One region of the Pleionea sp. WD8-19 genome, then DNA from elsewhere that is predicted to be linked to it. Evidence: riboswitches for the same ligand, from Rfam matches in the RefSeq annotation. Region 1 holds a riboswitch; each other region holds the start of a gene.
What was found. Region 1 has a riboswitch for cyclic di-GMP ahead of ACTUJY_RS07950 (HD-GYP domain-containing protein). Riboswitches for the same ligand answer to the same signal wherever they lie in the genome.

Region 1 (4,283 bases):
AGGCGCGCGTTATTGGCGTCACCTAACCTATCCTGCAACAAAATTGTTACAAATAATGATAATCGTTTTGGCGCCTTTGGTGTGGTTTTGCCAAAAAATAACCGGAGCAATGGGTAAAGGTGGCCATAGCATCAGTTTCACGCGGGAAGAGTTTGCGGCTATGGCAGATCGAGGCTTGGAACAAGGCGTATTTGAAGAAAAAGAGGCGTTAACGTTCAAAAACCTGGTGTTCTTTGAATCGCTACAAGCGAAAGACGTAATGACTCCAAGGCCAGTCGTTGTTTCATTGGATCAAAATAAGAATATTGGGGAGTTAGTCTCAATACTGGAGAACAAACACTTTTCTCGCTTTCCTGTTTACAATCGTCATGCAGAAGATATCACGGGTTACGTATTGAAAACGGATGTGCTGCTGGAAGCCGCCAAAGGAAATCTTGAAAAAACATTAACCAGCATTAAACGAGAACTGTTGGTGGTTCTGGACACAACCTCAGTGAAATCATTATTTGATCAATTAATGGATCGACGTGAGCACATTTCCGTTCTCGTTGACGAATACGGCGGGTTGGTCGGTCTGGTTACATTAGAAGATATTTTCGAAACATTACTTGGTCAGGAAATCATGGACGAAGTGGACACTATAGAAGATATGCAGCATTTAGCCCGGCGGCAGTGGAAAAAGCGCGCAATGCGAGTCGGCTTGAAATTGCACGAACCTGATGTCGCTGAAGGCTCATCGGAACCATCATAGGTGCATACTTTAGGGTGTATTACGAAGCAACGGTTTCAAAATACACCTTTTAGTTTAGTTGGTTAAAATGTCGCTAAAATTAAGCCAAGTTATGTTGAGTTAAAAGGCCAATTTACTGCGTAAACTTCCCAAATAATAACCCGCACGACCTAATAAGTGCTTCTGAACTTTTTTATTGATAACACGCATCAGACTTTCATGAACGCGTAAGCCTGTTTGCTCAGCTATGATAACGGTGTTTTTCAATTTACCCTTGCCCAGTTGAATAATCTGAGGATTATCGAGTGGATTGAGCTCCGGATCATGGGTTAACACAACTTTGGCCTGCAATCTTTGAGAAGGGTTTTGTTCAATCACAATGCCTTTATAGTGATCGCTTAGCTCGACCAATGTACCTACGGGGTAAATTCCCAGTGACTTGATTAATGCATCCACTAACACTTCATCAAACAAGACGCCACGTTGCATATAAATTTGAGAAAAAGCAACGGATACTGAGTTTTTGGCGTTTGGAAACATGGGGTTGGTTAATAGTTCAAAAGACTCTACCAGTCCGGCGATTTGTGACAACAAAGGAATACTGCGTCGTTTCTTATCGACAGATTCTTTTTCAAAGTCGGTGAGTCGAGCAGTCATGTATTTGATGGTGGTTAATACTTTAGGTTCAATTTTCGAGTGCTGAACCGCATGCAGTGTTAAAGGAACGTAGCTGCGATACGCTTTTGTTAAGTGAATGCCATCGTAATCATACCAGTCTTGTTGTGTAAGCTTGGCTTTACCAACGCCCGATAACATGATGGCTTGTGTTAACGCATTTATTTTGTCTGGTGCAAGTCTTAAATTTTTAGCCAGAAGAGCAGCCCAAACACTTGCTCTTAAACCGTGATCGTAAACTTTTTTATTGTCGTTATGTACTTTTGTCATCCAGAGTAAGGCATCGGAGTTTCGAATAATCGACTGCGTAATAGAATGACTGACCTCATCCACTTGTTTAATCTGAGTGGGTGAAATGCACCTTGCATCTTGAGCCAGTTCTTTCAAAACCATAAACCCATAGTCGAGAAGTTCACTGGTTTGCTTTAATTCTTGCTCAAATGCGGAAGACTTTGTGTAATGATGATTGCATTGTTGATGCCAGTGACGACTTTTTATCTTGATTTCGGTAGAGTCTTCGTCGCTGGGTTGTTGAAGTATTAAGGAAGAGTGTTCAAACGTTCGCTTTACATCAATGTAAACATGTTGACAATAACTGCTGAGTTTTTCCAAATCTTTGCGCGATTCAATGTAAAAACCTTTTAAACTATAATCGGTTTCACTCCAAGGAATATCGAGACGTGATACGTACATTCCCAGCTGTAACTGGTTCACATCAAGTTTATGTGTTGTGATCACTTTACGCATGACGACTCTCGCACTTTACATACACAATAAAAGGGCGATTGCTTCAATCCCGAGTATCAGTCGAAGGATTCGGTAAACGGTTGAGAGGAAGGTTTGACCTCTGTCAGCCGTCAGAATCCGGACCGACTTGCAGAGGAGGGAGGTGAAACAAACGTCCCGGTAACTCCGCCGTCGTAGGTGTGAACTCAAGAGCCACAACCCTTAGACCGGTAGCTTTGCGTGCCCAGACTTTCGTCGGGGTAGCCTTTGTCTAACGTTACTTCTGAGTTTAGGTTCTCTTTGTGAGATGTGCAAGTGGTATTATTAAGTTGTACACTTGTACATATTCTCTAACCTATTGTTAAATAAGCAATAAATTGGTAAGTCGTATAGTTGGATTATGGTATTGCTTTAAAGTGTGACTCAGCTCTCAAATTCAAAGCATTGATTCATGCACTCCTGAGTGCTTTTTTTCCGCGAAGTATGCCCAAGGTGCCCGAACGAACCACTTCTAAAATTTCGGTTTCTTCCTGCATAGCAGCAATGAAAGCTTTATTCTTTTTTGGTGGACCTACCATCTGAACCGTGTAACTGTGACTGCAAACATCAATAATATGCGCGCGAAAAATATCTGCCGTGCGTTTTATTTCGGAACGTACTTGTGAAGACAGTGCTTGTACTTTCACTAACATCAATTCGCGCTCCAGGTGTTCTTTTTCAGTAATGTTCATTACCCGTAACACATCAATGAGCTTATTCACCTGTTTGGTTATTTGTTCCAGAATTTTTTCATCGCCAGAAGTTGTAATGGTAAGTCTTGAAAGGGTAGGGTCTTCCGTTTTGGCAACGCTTAAACTGTCAATGTTGTATCCGCGTTGAGAAAATAGTCCGGTAATACGAGAAAGGGCGCCGGGCTCGTTTTCCATCAATATGGTTAATATTCGCTTCACGCTTTTACTCCACTTTTTAACCACATTTCGTCGATAGCGCCGCCTTTAATTTGCATGGGATAAACGTGCTCTTTTTGATCGACTTTCACGTCAATAAAAACTAATCGATCTTTCATGGCCAGAGCTTGTACTAGCACATCTTCCAGGTCGTTAAAGTTTTCGACGCTTTTTCCAATATGACCATAGGCTTCGGCCAGTTTGACAAAGTCGGGTAAGGATTCCATATAAGAGTGGGAATGACGGCCATCGTAAATCATATCTTGCCATTGGCGAACCATACCCAAAGCGGAATTGTTCAGCGATAAAATTTTGATTGGAATATTGTATTGCAAACACGTTGAGAGTTCCTGAATGTTCATTTGAATGGAACCATCACCGGTAACGCAAATGACATCGCTTTCGGGAAACGCCAACTTTACGCCCATTGCGGCAGGTAAACCAAAACCCATTGTGCCGAGTCCGCCGGAGTTAATCCATTGCCTTGGCTTTTTAAAAGGGTAATAAAGCGCGCTGAACATTTGGTGCTGCCCTACATCCGAAGTAATGTAGGCATTACCATTCGTCACACGGTATAGCGTTTCAATCACATGCTGCGGTTTGATTACTGAATGACTTTTGTCATAACTCAGGCACTTTTGCTCACGCCATCGATTGATTTGCTTCCACCAATTTTTCATTGCGGTAGGGTTATGCTGCAAGTCGGCACGATCCATTAAATCGGAAAATTGCTTTATCACTACATCGCAAGAGCCGACAATGGGAATGTGTGCAAATATGGTTTTGGAAATGGAAGCCGGATCAATATCCACGTGAATGATGGTTGCATTCTGACAAAAAGTTTTCGGATTGTTAGTAACCCTGTCGTCAAAGCGCGCACCAAAGCAAACAATTAAATCGGCGTTGCCCATGGCTTTATTGGCTTCTAACGTGCCATGCATGCCTAACATACCTAAAAATTGCGGATGGTCACCTGGAAATGCGCCCAGTCCCATTAAAGTGCTGGTTACCGGAACGTCTAATCGTTCTGCTAATTGAGTGAGTGCCGCACTTGCATTCGCTGCGACAACACCACCGCCAATATAAAAAATTGGGCGTTTCGCATCGGTAAACGCCAATATGGCTTTTTTAATTTGTCTAGGGTGACCTTTCAGTGTTGGATTGTACGATCGTAATTTTAAGCGTTTCGGCAATTGGTAGTGTAC
Region 2 (4,283 bases), on a different contig from region 1:
AGCTAGAATTACGAGGAGCCGCTTTGGGTCTTCAAGACTTCTATATCAATTACGCATATCAACAAGTGACGGGTGTTGCACAAGGGGCCGGTGCCGATATTCACTCACCACGACAGATTAAATTGGGTGGCCAATGGGTGTTGAACGATCATCATGCTCTGCAATTTAATGGCTCCTGGTTTGGCTCTCCAACAAGAGAAAATACAGACCGGCGCGTGCCCATTGACGAGTACACATTACTATCACTGTCTTGGCATCAAAAGGGCCTATTTTTACCCGATTTGAATTCGGAGCTGACCATTACCAACTTATTGAATGAATCGGGCCGATACCCAACCGAACAGGCTTTAGGACTGCGCGATGATTTGCCAATTGAAGGCCGAAGTTGGCGTTGGCTGCTGAATTACCGCTTTTAGCGAGGACGATTCCATCATGAAAAACCCCATTTACTTTGTCTCCGTTGCCTTTTTCTTTTTGATAGTAAGTGCCTGCAAAGACACTCAGTTTATAATCACCAACGAAGGAGCGATCAGTGACGCCATTACCGAAGCCAATATTGCTGGCACAGTAACCGATAGAACCGGTGCCGCCATGCCCGGTGTGGTGGTAGCAACCATTCCTTACAATCGCGATTTTACGGTGGATGCCAACGGACGCAAAGCGGTGGATCAGATCGTTACCGATGCCAACGGCGAGTATGTGATCAGCGATCTTCCTAAGGGCAGTTATCGCTTGTTGTTCCTAGCCAGTGGCTACAGTCGAGTAGTCATTTCCATCGGTGAAATTGACTTTCAGGAACAAAATTTGGTGAGTGACCGAATCGTAAAAAATGCCGTTTTGCCGATTTATCCGGCATTGAACGATGGCGACTTACCCGCGGTTGCCCTGTTCGATCCGGAAGATAAAAAACGCATGACCGAACTGCTCACCACATACGGCATGCGCTACCAATCGGTGGTGGGAGAGCTCAATCAACTGGACGCCAACAATTACAACCTACTGGTGATAGGACTTGAAGCAACTATCTACAGTGAATTCGATGAACTGGTGGACAATGCGGCAGTAATCGATCAATTTCTCGCAGATGGTGGCAATATCTTCATCGGGCAACTGAACGACTTTAGTGTTGAAGGCGTACCCATGCCATTTCTTACTGGTGATCAACAATTTGCTCTTCATACCGAAGATGCGCCTTTCAACGACTTTTTTACCGGTGTGATTCAGGACAGTTCGCATCCGTTATTGACTGGTGTCGACTTTAACAACTGGGAGTTTATTGAACCCGGGCAACAGCAAGTGAAACAAAACGTTGTGTTCGATGCGGCGCTCGCCAGCTCTATTGAAAACAGTGCCAACTGGCAAATATTAGTAACCACGCCTGCGGAAGACTTTACCAGCGGTTCCGGTACGGTTTTGGCCGAAACCGATGTGATCATCGCAGAATACACCGACCCACGCAGTGGCGCGCGTATTATTCTTAATCAAGCGGCTTTTTTTCAAGCCAGTTTTGGCGACTTAACGGATCCTAATGCCACACGTTTGACCAGTAATGTGATTCAGTATATGAAGAATTTAAACTTATAAAAGATTTCTTTTATATAGCTAAAAACGATAGAAAATTTAATATTGTCACTAGATGACGTTATTTAATCCAAATTGCTATATCGCATTCTTTGAATAATCACTCAAGCTTTTCTAGGCTTAACCGATAACACTATTAATGTTCCGAGTGTTGTTGTGCATAACACTTGGGAATGTGTTGATAAAGGCAAACTGCTCGAAAGAGCAGGACGCAAAACTACCGGTCTAAGGGCAAAATAACGTCTAAGACAGCGGGGTCGCCAACCAGTAAAGCTTTTTAATAAAAAGCTTTTTCTTCTTGCGCGTTCCCAGCCTGCCCGGACCTATCCAGGAGACGCGTAATGCGACATTGCAGGTTCCAACTGGCTCATTGTTTTCGCAATAGTTTATTCCTCTTTTTACTCCTCGCTGGCATCGCGCACGCCGCCACCATCAGTGGTGTGATCCGAGATCAGTCCGGCAACCCCATTGAGGGTGCTTCAATCAATTTGTTTGAAGTGAATGGCAATAATCTGACACAAGTGGGAAGTTTGCAGAAAGTAGGGGCGGATGGCGCGTTCAGCTGGACCGTAAGCGATGGTAACTACTTACTGCGAAGTTTCTTTTTTGCGAGCGATGTGAATTTAACCGGCGAACCACATCATGCCGTGCGATTTACCGAAGATTTCGCGGTAACCGGCGATACCGTTCGCAATATTGAATACGACTTTGTATTGCTCTCAGGAACAGTCACCGATAGCAATGCCTTACCGGTAGCCGGCGTTGAAGTACAAACCTCTAAATCCTGGAGCGGACCCGAACAAGGTAGCGACGGCCACCTTTCACAAACCACGGTTATCCACCAAAACGGCTCTACAATTACTGACAGTAACGGGCATTACCAAATGTTACTGTTCACCACAGCTGACTGCATAGCCGCCGGAGCCGCTGATTGCCTGTACGACATTAGCTTTATCGCACCCGATGGCAGTGGTTTTATTAGCGGCAACGAAATTGATTATGCGGTGAATAGTGCCCAAACCTTGAATAAAACGCTGGATTTCGCCGACCCAGAACCTGCAAATTTGGTTGCAGGCCCCTACATTTCTCAAATAACCGATGTTTCAGCGCTGGTTGAATGGTATACCGATAAACCCGCTGACAGCGAAGTCGAAGTGGTTGGCGGTAATACATTCAGTTCAACCCAATTGACGCGCCGACACAGCATCACGTTAACCGGACTAACCGCCAACACCAGCTATTCATTGATCATTCGCTCCAAAGATGAAAACAATACGCCTTCAACCCCCATCAATGCGGGCGTAACCACCACAAACAGCCCTGATTCATCGGCCCCTGTTTTCACACAGCATCTGTCGGTCAATGCCATCAATCACGATCGCTTTACTCTGAGCTTCTGTGCCAACGAGTCGGTAAGTGGTTACTTTACTGTAGCCGGTATCGATTATACTGTTGGGAGTGCTAGCAATTGCCATGAGCAAGAATTTAATGGCCTCACCGCCGATACCGAATATCTGGTCTCGGCTCGAATCACTGACTTGGCCGGTAATGGTCCTGTTTACAGTCAGCAATTTACCGTCACCACACGAGCATTTTCTGATACAGAAGCGCCGCAAATTGTTTTCGGACCCGTCGTCTCCGATATCACCGGCTCCTCAGCACTGGTCACCTGGATCACCGACGAAGCTGCCGACAGTGGTATTTCCTACAACAATGGCAGCAGCTACCGAGTGGTAGAAGACAATCGTCAGGTTCGTTATCACACCTTTGCTTTAACCGGGTTAACCAATAACAGCTCTTACAGTTTGAGCGTGTCGTCCAGCGATGCTTTTGGTAATGGACCTTCAACATCCGCCGTTATCACTTTTCAAACACTCGGCCAAAGCGACACCCAGGCTCCACTGATTATTGGTCGGCCTATGGTGGAAGATGTGCAAGCTTCCAGTGCCTCCATTCGCTGGCAAACCGATGAAGCGGCAACCACCGTGGTTCGATTTGGTTTGAGTGCAGGCAATCTTGATCAATTGGTCAGTAACAACCAATTGCACAGCGACCACCAGATTTCTCTCAGTCAGCTAACAGCCAGTACAACCTACTTTTTCCAAGCCGAGTCCACCGATTTAAGTGGTAACACGACAACCAGTCAAGAGCTCTCGTTCACCACAGCCGCAAGCAGTCAAACGTTGCCAACCATCACTGCGGGTCCAGTTGTGGAACAAACCACAGCTAACAGCATTACCATCGCTTGGAACACCAACGTCAACGCCGACAGTCGTCTGGTTTGTGAATCCACCGATGCCATTGCTGAAGTCAGTCGCAATGCGTTCACCAAGCAACACCGGTTAACCTTGGCGGGGTTGAGCCTGGCCACCGGTTACCGTTGCAGCGTTTTTTCAACCGATATCAATGGCTTTTTTGTCAGTAAAGTGATTTCCACCATCACCAGTGAAGAGGTTGATACCACGGCACCAGAGTGTATCAGCGAGCCCCTAGTGGATGCTTATATTGATCGCGCCGAAATCAGTTGGCAAGCGAGCGAGTTGAGCAGTGCGCTGATTCAATATCGAGAGCAGGGCAGCAGTAACTGGCAACAGAAAAGTCGCGACGCTCTCAAGTCAGATGGTTTTGTTTTGTTAACCGGGCTGGCAGCCGAAACCACCTACGAACAGCAAATCACGTTAACCGACGCATCAGGCAATAGT
Region 3 (4,283 bases), on a different contig from region 1:
AACGGTTTTTCGCGATCAACAATTTACTGAAGATATGCGTTCGCGTGCGGTAAAGCGCATCGATGATGTCAAAGTGATCCGCAGCTTTCAGTTTGCCGAAGATGCGGGTCCCATGGCACATCCAATTCGGCCAGAATCTTATATAGAAATGAATAATTTTTATACGGTTACGGTTTACAACAAAGGTGCAGAAGTTATTCGCATGCTGCATACACTGTTGGGTGAAGAGGGCTTTCAAAAAGGAATGGCATTGTATTTTGAGCGTCACGATGGCAGTGCTGCAACGTGCGATGATTTTACTGCAGCAATGGCGGATGCTAATCGGTTCGATTTGGAGTTGTTTAAACGCTGGTATTCCCAAGCGGGAACGCCCGAGTTAAACGTACACAGTGAATATTTGGAAAAAGTACGGCAGTTAAAGTTAACGTTTAAGCAAACCCCCGGCCACGACTCAGCAAAACAACCGTTTTATATTCCCGTTAAATTAGGGCTAGTGGGAAGCCGTGGTAAAAGTTTAAGCTTTTCGATGAACGAGTCGGATACAGACGTAGAAGAAGCGTTAATTGTGGTAAAAGAAGAGCATCAGGAAGTCACTTTATATAATGTGAATGAAGCATGTGTGCCATCATTACTTCGTGATTTTTCAGCACCTGTAAAATTAGTGACGAACTTGACACAAAATGAATTTGCCTTGTTGTTCGCGCATGATCAAAACACATATACCCGATGGGATGCAGGACAAACGTTAATGGAACAATTTTTGGTAACACGAGACGATCAGTTATTACCTTTGATCGAATCAGCGTTTACTCATATTTTGAATGACGAAAAGCTGGATAGTGCATTTAAAGCGCGAGCACTGTCTTTGCCAGAGATTAAATCGGTTTTCGAAAGTCATTGGAAAGTGGGAATTGAGCAATTAGTTGATCAACACCGAAAGCTACGGACGCACTTAGCACAAAAGCTGAGCGCTCATTGGCTAACCTGTTATCAGTCGCTTCAGATTCATGGAGAGCAAAGTTTAGAACAGTCGGCCATTGCCAATCGCGCATTGAAAAACCTGGCACTGCATTATTTATCCATTGCTGATGAAGGAAGTTCAGCGCTGGTACAAAAGCAGTTTGAAAGTGCACAGTTAATGACCGATGAGTTAGCGGCTTTTCGTGTAGCGGTTCATGCTGACCTCAGTAATGCAAATACTATTAAGAAATCGTTTTATGAAAAGTGGAAAGACGAAGCCTTAGTGATGGACAAATGGTTAATGGTACAATCGACCTCAGACAATGAGTCGGTCATCGATACCATTCAGTCATTAAGTGAACACCCGGTATTTTCCATTAAAAATCCGAACAAAGTGCGAGCCCTTTACTCCAGTTTTGCATCATTAAACTTCGCGCAATTTCATCATGCTTCGGGAAATGGCTATCGACTGATCACCGATATTATTGATAAGCTCGACAGTATTAATGCACAGGTCTCAGCTAATTTGGCGAAACAGTTTGCGTGTTTAAAAAAGTTGGATGCGCAACGTCAATCCATTGTTCGGCAACAGCTTACTGAAATAAAAAATAAGCCTGGGCTGTCGAAAGACGTGTACGAAGTAGTGAGTAAAACTCTAGAGTCCTGATCGTTTTGTTATAGGGGTGAATCAATGGCCATTGTTAAATGTCCGGAATGTCGTAAACCAATTTCTGATAAAGCTGTAATTTGCAGTCATTGTGGGTACGCTACCAAAAGTGCGAGCGAAGAAGATTTACAACGAGCGGCTCGTATTATCCGGCTTAAAAAAACACAGCGATTGCAAATGTTGGTGTACTCATCGATGTTGTTGTTTATCGCCGGAGTGCTCTTTATGTACTTTGGGCAGCAGAAAGGGTCTCAGTTGTATTTGATTTTAGGGTATGGCGGCATTGGGCTTGGTGGAATAGGGTACTTATTTGGTCGTTTGAAAACGTTAGCGTTGAAACGATAGTAAGGTATAAAATTGCTATTAAAGCAATGATATAGAGCTTTTTGTTAAAGCAACTTCTATTCGTGATTGAAAAACAGCCAAAAAAGACTTGCGTTGGCGCCTGATTCCATTAAAATGCGCCCAGATTCTTGATAAGGGCAACCTGAAGTGAAAAGTTCAGGGCGCAAAGCTACCGGTCTAAGGGCAGAATAGTGAAAATTATTTCGTCTATGACAGCGGGGTTACCGGGATCAGGTCTTCGTAACCTTAAACGGTAGGCTCTTATCTCCTCGAAATAACCTTTTATTTTTTGGAGATTTCCATGAAAAAACTCTTCGCAACTCTTTCAATTATTCTGCTTTCTAATTTTGCTTTGGCTAGTTCCGATGAATTTGCTCGACTTTCTGATTCAATTTGCGAATACATTAAAAATGATGACCGAACCAGTATCCGCAAAAAGTTAAAGTCTGCGAATCTTGAATTGCGAAATGTTTATACTGGCCTGGTTTGCCAGCCTAGCGAGCAGTTCCCTGGAGGCTCACTGTTAAGAGCAGCGACTTATTACGGCTCTCTCGATGTATCTTCTTTCATCATCAAAAAAATCAGTAAAGACGATTTGAATTACCAAGAGCATGACGGCATCAGTACATTTCAATGGGCGAAAGATGCTGTGAGTTCAGGCTCAGTCCCTAACGCAGCTAATACACAAAATATTGTTGGGCAAATGGAAGAGCGTATTGCAGGTTAGTTGAAATCTGACTTGAAATAGCCGCTTAGCGAATCTCAGGGAGCTTTAACGTTGTGGTTAATGCTTCCTGAGGAATAAAACAGATCGACGAATACCTATATAACGTTACCAACACGAACAATCTTCATCGCATTGGTACCGCCTAAAATTCCCATATGATCGCCTTTGGTTAGCAATACTAAATCGCCGTCTTCAACAATACGTCGCTTTTTTAATTCTTCAACCGCTAATCGATTCACGTCGTGGCGGGCTAATACAGCAGGATTAAACGGAATGGCTTCTACACCACGGTACAGGGCCATGCGCCTTTGCGTATCGACGCGTGGTGTAAGCGCATAAATTGGCATACCCGAGCGGATCCGTGACATCCACAATGCAGTGGCACCCGATTCTGTTAAACAGCAAATCGCCTTTACGCCTTTTAAGTGGTTCGCCGTGTACATGGTTGCCATGGCAATCGCCTCATCAACACGGTCAAACTCGTCGAGCATCCGATGCTTTGAAATTTGGGTGACTTTTTGCTTCTCGGCGCCCTGACAGGCGCGAGCCATGGCTTCAACCACACGAATAGGGTGAGCACCGGTTGCTGTTTCGGCGGATAACATAACAGCGTCAGTACCATCCAAAACTGCATTGGCCACATCGAACACCTCAGCACGTGTTGGAATGGCGTTGGTTATCATGGACTCCATCATTTGAGTTGCGGTGATCACCACGCGATCGAGCGTACGCGCTCGTGCAATGATTTTCTTTTGTACGCCAATCAACTCAGCATCGCCAATTTCGACACCCAGATCGCCGCGAGCAACCATAACAGCAGAAGAGGCTAGGATAATGTCATCCAGTATTTCTTCGGACTGAACCACTTCAGCTCGTTCAATTTTAGCAACGATGCCGGCGTTACTGCCTGCATCGTTTAACATTTGTTGTGCGTGCTCAATATCTTCAGCGCTACGAGGAAAGGATACCGCGAGATAGTCCACATTCATTGACGCAGCAAGCTTTATGTCTTCCGCGTCTTTTTCAGTCAATGCTGGCGCTGATAATCCACCGCCTTTTTTATTAATGCCTTTGTTATTGCTTAATACGCCACCAATGACCACTCGGGTTTCAACGCGCGATCCTTTAATATGTGTAATTTCCAACTCAACACGACCATCGTCTAGTAACAAGACATCTCCGGGCTGACAGTCGTTTGGCAGTTCTTTGTAATCAATTCCGACTTCTTGATTGTTACCTGAGTTTGAGTCAAGACTTGCATCGAGACAAAAGCGTTCGCCATTTTTCAATTCGATTTTTCCGTCGATAAAGCGCGCGATCCGAATTTTAGGGCCTTGCAAATCACCCAAAACCGCAACTTCGATTCCCATCTCTTTCGATACTTTGCGGACTAATTCGGTGCGGCGAAGGTGATCTTCGGCTGAACCGTGCGAAAAGTTCATTCGAACAACATTTGCGCCTGCTTTAAACAGTGCTTTAAGTGATTCTTCATTATCCGTTGCCGGCCCTAAAGTCGTAACTATTTTGGTTCGCTTAAACACGATACTCACTATCCTCGAAGGTTAACCATTGATTTTCATCTTT

Region 2: another riboswitch for cyclic di-GMP. It lies ahead of ACTUJY_RS06875 (fibronectin type III domain-containing protein); the one in region 1 lies ahead of ACTUJY_RS07950 (HD-GYP domain-containing protein).
Region 3: another riboswitch for cyclic di-GMP. It lies ahead of ACTUJY_RS20130 (DUF3718 domain-containing protein); the one in region 1 lies ahead of ACTUJY_RS07950 (HD-GYP domain-containing protein).

The regions. Positions count from the first base shown of each region.
Region 1 covers NZ_JBUZOU010000005.1:110,440-114,722, reverse strand. The annotation lists gene ACTUJY_RS07955 (CNNM domain-containing protein) at 1-751, shown strand, start outside; gene ACTUJY_RS07950 (HD-GYP domain-containing protein) at 851-2,152, opposite strand; cyclic di-GMP riboswitch class I at 2,308-2,407, opposite strand; gene ilvN (acetolactate synthase small subunit) at 2,581-3,081, opposite strand; gene ACTUJY_RS07940 (acetolactate synthase 3 large subunit) at 3,078-4,283, opposite strand, start outside.
Region 2 covers NZ_JBUZOU010000004.1:229,463-233,745, reverse strand. The annotation lists gene ACTUJY_RS06885 (TonB-dependent receptor plug domain-containing protein) at 1-416, shown strand, start outside; gene ACTUJY_RS06880 (carboxypeptidase-like regulatory domain-containing protein) at 433-1,584, shown strand; cyclic di-GMP riboswitch class I at 1,758-1,846, shown strand; gene ACTUJY_RS06875 (fibronectin type III domain-containing protein) at 1,923-4,283, shown strand, end outside.
Region 3 covers NZ_JBUZOU010000028.1:12,312-16,594, reverse strand. The annotation lists gene pepN (aminopeptidase N) at 1-1,627, shown strand, start outside; gene ACTUJY_RS20135 (zinc-ribbon domain-containing protein) at 1,652-1,972, shown strand; cyclic di-GMP riboswitch class I at 2,099-2,201, shown strand; gene ACTUJY_RS20130 (DUF3718 domain-containing protein) at 2,274-2,699, shown strand; gene pyk (pyruvate kinase) at 2,795-4,240, opposite strand.